Regions from separate parts of the Pseudovibrio sp. FO-BEG1 genome, predicted to be linked through region 2. Evidence: riboswitches for the same ligand, from Rfam matches in the RefSeq annotation. Region 2 holds a riboswitch; the other holds the start of a gene.
The links. A riboswitch is a leader RNA that binds a small molecule or an ion and turns the genes downstream of it on or off. The one in region 2 is predicted to bind thiamine pyrophosphate.
Positions count from the first base shown of each region.

Region 1: it holds a riboswitch for thiamine pyrophosphate, as region 2 does, so the genes downstream of both, PSE_RS22655 (ABC transporter permease) here and thiC (phosphomethylpyrimidine synthase ThiC) in region 2, are expected to answer to the same signal.

Region 1 is NC_016642.1:5,041,369-5,044,704, reverse strand. It holds gene PSE_RS22665 (hypothetical protein) at 1-1,225, shown strand, start outside; TPP riboswitch at 1,356-1,464, shown strand; gene PSE_RS22655 (ABC transporter permease) at 1,636-2,346, shown strand; gene PSE_RS22650 (ABC transporter substrate-binding protein) at 2,373-3,311, shown strand.
Region 2 is NC_016642.1:952,298-955,633, reverse strand. It holds gene PSE_RS04445 (hypothetical protein) at 1-1,193, opposite strand, end outside; TPP riboswitch at 1,377-1,497, shown strand; gene thiC (phosphomethylpyrimidine synthase ThiC) at 1,611-3,336, shown strand, end outside.

The DNA.
Region 1 (3,336 bases), 1.4 Mb from region 2:
CAAAGGGGCTGTTGAGACCAGCGCTGAAGAGCGCGCTTGGGTTCCTGGCGAAGCTCGTCGCTCCAAGCTGGAGACCAAAGACAAGACCGCTCGCCGCGAAATTGACGAGCCTGCGAAGGTTAAGCCAAAGACAAGCCGTAAACCTGCTTCCTCCCGCAAGCCTGTGGTTGCACAGCGCGTAGGGGACGCGATTGAGCAGGAGGAGGGTCTGAAGCCTTCCAATACATCCGGCATTGTCGGCATGATTGTTATCATCCTGATCATTCTGGGTGTGACTGCAGGCGTTTACAGCCAGCGCGAGGCCATTCTCTCTCTGATCCTGCCAGCTGAAACCAGCGAGACCGGAGAGCCAGAGAGCGCACCAACAGGTGAAGATGAACCACTTCGGGTTCAGCCTGAACGTGCGCCTAAGAAGAACACTGATCGTTTGTTGCCATCTGATGAAGGAGCTAAAGTTTCTCCAGATGCAACACCGGTGACGACAACACGGATTACCCGGAACTCTTCCAGCGCGGCACCAGCAGAAAGTGCACCTGCACCAACTGTGGTTCGCAGTGTTGATCCGGCACCTTCCGCATCCACTGATGATAGTGCTGCACCTCAGGTGCTGCCGGCTAAGGAGCCTGAGCCGCAGACAGCGGGTGTCGAGACGAACTCAGTTCCACCGGCAGAGACCATCGGCACCGAGTCCGAGATTTCTCCAGTGGCACAGCAGAGCATTCTTTATGAAGAAGCTTTGACACCGGGTGCAGCTGGTTCTGCTTCTCGCGGTAACGTGGTCTGGACGCTGGATGAGGTCAATGGAACCTCCGTCATCAAAGCTGTTGCGACGCTTCCATCGCGAAATCTCTCTGTTGAGATGACGCTGAAGCCGAACAGCGACCAGTCCCTGCCAGCGAGCCATCTGCTGGAATTGAACTTCATCTTCCCGGAAGGGTTTGACGGCAAGGGCGTTGAGAAAGTGCCTGGCCTGATCCTGAAGAAGACTGAATCCGAAGCTGGTGATCCGTTGGATGGGGCTGCTGTAAAGGTTTCTGACACACTCTTCTGGATTGCTCTTTCTGACAGCAATGAAGAGAAGGCAAAGAACCTGCAGCGTCTTGCTGAGCGTGAATGGATTGATGTTCCGCTGCTGTATAACAGCGGCCGCCGCGCAATGCTGACCTTTGAAAAAGGTACAACTGGCAACAAGGTTGTCGCTCAGGCAATCAAGAGCTGGAAGTGAGCTGATTTCAGCAAGTTAGATCGATTTTAGAAGGCCTTGGCTCTGTTGGAGCTGGGGCCTTTTTTCATGGCGTTGTCCCCCGGCCTCAGAAAATCTGCTTGCAAACTCCCGTAGAAACGCGCATGGTCCTTGCCATTCCGAGGGGTGCTTTTCTTGACGAAAAGCTGAGATTGCCACGAGCTAAACCCTTTGAACCTGATCCGGGTAATGCCGGCGAAGGGACGGGACCTGAGCCATTCTTCCCGGATCTCCATATCTGCAGTTTGTAGTTGGAGGTCCTGTGTCGAAAATTCCCAGAGAGCCAATCTGAGCTCCGTTCTTCCGCCTGTTTGTGATGCCCAATACCATTGTTGGGAAATGACATGCTGAAGCGAGCTTTAATACGAATTCTGCGAAGTCTTTTCGGGATTTTGCTGTTTGTCGCCATTTGGGAAATTGTGGTTCGGATTGGAGAGTTTCCTCCGTTTCTATTGCCAGGTCCGGCGGCGGTGTTTACCGCTTTTCTCAATCAGGGTGCTTTCCTGCTGCATCATGCAGGCATTACCGCCTATGAGACCGTTCTCGGCTTTCTCTTTGGTGTGAGTGCCGGGGCTTCGCTTGCTATCTTGCTGTCGATGTCTCGCCGGGTGCGCCTGTTTCTGCTGCCTCCGATTGCAGCTACTCAATCTCTTCCTGTGTTTGCGATTGCACCGCTTCTGGTGCTGTGGTTCGGCTTTGGGCTTGCGTCCAAGGTGGTGATGGCTGTGATTGTGATCTTCTTTTCCGTGACCTCAACGTTTTTTGACGGGTTACGGAGGACGGATCAGTCCTTGCTTGACCTTGGTAAGCTGCATGGCCTTAATCGCTGGCAAATGCTCCGTTACATCCGCATTCCTGCTGCGATGCCGTCTCTGGCATCAGGCATGCGGATTGCGGCGGTGTTCGCGCCGATTGGTGCGGTGGTTGGAGAATGGGTTGGTGCTAAGGGAGGGCTGGCTTTCATCATGTTGCAATCCAACGCACGCATGCAAACAGCGACCATGTTTGCAGCGCTGATCTTGCTTGCGGTGATGGTGTTGAGCCTGAGGGCAGTTGTTGAGTTCGCCACTTCTCGGATGATCTATTGGCAGAAAGAGATCTAGATCTCAGAGTATGAGGACGTAACCTTATGAAAAAACTAGGTATGCTGTTTGGTGCAGCGATGCTTGCGAGCACTCTTCAGGTGCAGGCTGCGGACAAGCTGACTGTGCTGCTCGATTGGTTTGCGAACCCGGACCATGCTCCGATTGTGGTTGCGAAGGCACGGGGCTTCTTTGAGAAGGAAGGGCTTGATGTTGAGCTGATTGAACCGGCTGATCCTTCCATGCCACCAAAGTTGGTTGCTGCCGGGCAGGGGGATATTGCAATCTCCTATCAGCAGACGCTGCATCCGCAGATCGATGAAGGCATGCCGCTTATGCGCATCGGCACGTTGGTTTCCACGCCGCTGAACACGCTGATCGTGCTGGAAGATGGGCCGATCAAGGAGATTGCAGACCTCAAGGGCAAGCGCATCGGCTACTCCACGTCCGGCTTTGAAAGTGCCATGCTGGGCAAGATGCTCTCCAATGCTGGCCTGAGTTCTGATGATGTTGAGCTGATCAACGTGAACTTCTCGCTGTCTCCTTCCTTGATGGCGGGACAGGTTGATGCGGTGATTGGTGGTTACCGTAACTTTGAGCTAAACCAGATGGAAATTGAAGGCGCGAAAGGTCGTGCGTTCTATCCGGAAGAAAATGGTGTGCCGGTTTATGATGAGCTGATCTATGTTGCTCACAAGGACAAGCTGGATGATCCACGCCTGAAGAAGTTCATCAGCGCAATTGAAGCGGCAACTGTTTATCTGCTGAACAATCCTCAGGACTCCTGGAAGAGCTTCCTTGAGGTCTATCCGAACCTTGATGATGAGCTGAACAAGCGCGCCTGGGCAGATACTCTGCCACGTTTTGCGAGCCGTCCGGCAGCTTTGGATATCGGTCGCTATGAGCGCTTCGCGAACTTCCTGATTGAGCAGGGGCTCATTAAAACAGCGCCTCCAGTGGAAACCTACGCGGTTGAACTGCGCTAACCGTTATAGGTCTAAACCATTTTCT
Region 2 (3,336 bases):
AAGACCTCAGTCATCTCATCCAGCAGACCACCCGCGAAAGCTTCCGGTTTGTTGCCCCAGCCCTGATTGAGCATGTAGGCGCACAGGGCATTACCGATGATGCGGCGGGAGAATGGGTGACCGTAGGCGGTCTCTTCCCAATCACGATTGAGGTTCCAGTCGTCCGTGACATCGTGATCATCAAAGATCATCGCGACAGGCAAATGCGCAAAGAGCCTTCGGACCTGACTGAGGCCTGAGACAAAGTCCTTCAGGATTTCCTGCTCAGTCTCATAAAGCTCTGTTTCTTCAGGTGTTAGACCCTCAGGTTTATCTGTCTCAACCAAATCCCAAGCTGCGGGGGACCAGACAAGCAGATACATTGCCAGAAATTCAGCAAGTGTAATCAGGTGGTTGTGAGCATGGTCAGCCGTAAAAATTGGTTTTTCGACACCACCGAACAAGACGACCCAGAGCTTCCGGTTCTTCTCCAGATTGGGCAGAAACTTCTCACGTCGGTAGTAGGTATCACCATGGCTATACAGATCTGATGCAGCGTCAGGGATCTTGCTTTCCAAGCCACTCAACTGCTCTTCTGTAATGCCAAGCTTTTCGATAAGTGAATGGATTGCTCGCAGCATTGGGCCAGCAACGTCATCAGAGTAAATCTGGTCACCGCTCATCACCAAAGCAGCGGGCCATTTCTCCTGATCAATCTTGGTCCCGCCATTCGATGCAATATGCTTTGCCAAAAACTGGTCCGCAGCGACCAAGCCATCACCAGAATCGTGATGTGGTTTGCGGCAAGAGCCGTGCAGAAGCGAAGACACCTTGGAGCTGAGAAGGAAGCCGGGAAGCGATTGACCTTCATAACAGAGATCAGGTGCCCAAGCCGTGTGATCTTGCCAGCCTGCTGCCTCATTATCTGCCATGCGCAAAGATAGGCGATAGTTTACCCAGACATCCTGTGGCAGCGGCTGATGGAGCGGAAGGTCGATCAACAGGTAATGGAGGTGCGTGCCTGCCGAAATCAGGTTCACCTCTGCCTGCTTTTTGGAAAGCTCATAGGTTTGCGGATCACCGTCTTGGGGCAGTAGCTCCAGCTTTACATCTGCCGGTGCGCGGACAGCGAGCCAGAAGGTGAGACGGGTGGTTTCTAATCGCCGCAGAATAGGGCCGGCAAGAACAGACGGGAGAGAAGAGGTTTCAGGCATTCGTTGATATTATTAGTTGCGATATCCAGAAGTGAAATTCTTAGATGAGAGATAGGTGCGCAAACCTCAAAATCCAATAAGGGCCAACAACTCCCCTCTCACCCAAGCCAAATTACAGAAGATTTCTGAACCTCACCTGAACCGAACCTGCCTTGACAGGCCCTTCTAATAGGTCTAGCAAAAACACGTATGCAGGGGAGTCTCACCTAGGAGACTGAGAGGCTGACAGAGCGCAAGCTCGGCGACGCGACCCTTTGAACCTGACCCAGTTGATACTGGCGTAGGAAGCACGGGTCGCGCGGCCTGTTATCAGGGGTATTGTATCCACCGCGATCCACTCAGCAGGAAATCTTCCTGCGGTTTCCCAGCCAAAACTCATCTGGTGTCTTTCGAGTTATGAACTTGAGGAGCACCATTATGACTAGCCCAAAGCCATCCATCACCACAGGCTCCTTGCCTGCGTCACGCAAGATCTACGTGAGCGGTCATTTGCATAAAGACGTGCGAGTACCGATGCGCGAAATCAGCGTCCATCCAACTGCAGGCGAACCACCGTTGCCAGTCTATGACAGCTCCGGCCCCTACACTGATCCTGCTGTCACAACCAGTATTTCCGAAGGTCTGCCAACAGTACGGCGCAAGTGGATCAAGGCTCGCGGAGATGTGGAAGTTTATGAAGGTCGTGAGATCAAACCAGAAGACAACGGTTTCGCGCAGGGTGAGCGGTTGGTTGCCGAATTTCCGGTGAAGCCGCAGCCGCTGCGTGGCAAGGACGGCAAGGCTGTGACACAGCTGGCTTATGCCCGCGCAGGCATTATCACGCCGGAGATGGAGTTTGTTGCTATCCGCGAGAACCAGATGCGTGAGGCCGTTGCCGAGGAACGTTCCGGCAATGACTGGGGCGCAAGCATTCCTGATTATGTGACGCCGGAGTTTGTTCGAGATGAGGTCGCCGCAGGTCGTGCAATTATCCCCTCCAACATCAATCACCCAGAGAGCGAGCCGATGATTATTGGCCGGAACTTTTTGGTGAAGATCAACGCCAATATGGGCACGTCCGCTGTCACCTCCTCCATGGAGGAGGAAGTGGACAAGATGGTTTGGGCAATCCGATGGGGCGCAGATACCGTGATGGATCTTTCGACAGGTCGCAACATTCACAATACGCGCGAGTGGATCATCCGCAACAGTCCAGTGCCGATTGGGACGGTTCCGCTTTATCAGGCACTTGAGAAAGTAAATGGTATTGCTGAGGATCTGACTTGGGAGATTTTTCGCGACACACTGATTGAGCAGGCTGAGCAAGGGGTTGATTACTTCACCATCCACGCTGGTGTGCGCCTGCATATGGTGCCGATGACCGTTAATCGCGTGACAGGCATTGTTTCTCGTGGCGGCTCCATCATGGCCAAGTGGTGTCTGCATCATCACAAGGAAAGCTTCCTTTATGAGCACTTTGCGGAGATCTGCGATATCTGCCGCCAGTATGATGTGGCCTTCTCCCTTGGTGATGGTTTGCGTCCAGGTTCCATTGCGGATGCGAATGATGAGGCTCAGTTTGCTGAGCTGGAAACGCTTGGTGAGCTGACCAAGATTGCTTGGGCCAAGGATTGTCAGGTGATGATCGAAGGTCCGGGCCATGTAGCCATGCATAAGATCAAGGAGAACATGGATAAGCAGCTGGAATGCTGCCATGAGGCTCCATTCTACACACTTGGCCCTCTCACCACAGATATCGCTCCCGGTTACGATCACATCACCTCTGGCATTGGCGCGGCGATGATTGGGTGGTTTGGCTGTGCCATGCTTTGTTATGTGACGCCGAAGGAGCATCTGGGGCTGCCCGACCGAGATGACGTGAAGACTGGCGTGATCACCTACAAGATTGCCGCTCATGCTGCTGATCTTGCCAAGGGATTGCCGGGTGCTCAGCGACGAGATGATGCACTATCCCGTGCGCGCTTTGAGTTCCGTTGGGAGGATCAGTTCAACCTGTCCCTCGATCCAGAAACAGCCCGCAACTTCCATGATGAGACCTTGCCGAAGGATGCGCACAAAGTGGCGCATTTCTGCTCTATGTGTGGGCCAAAGTTCTGCTCTATGCGGATTTCTCATGACATTCGGGCTGAAGCTCAGAAAGAAG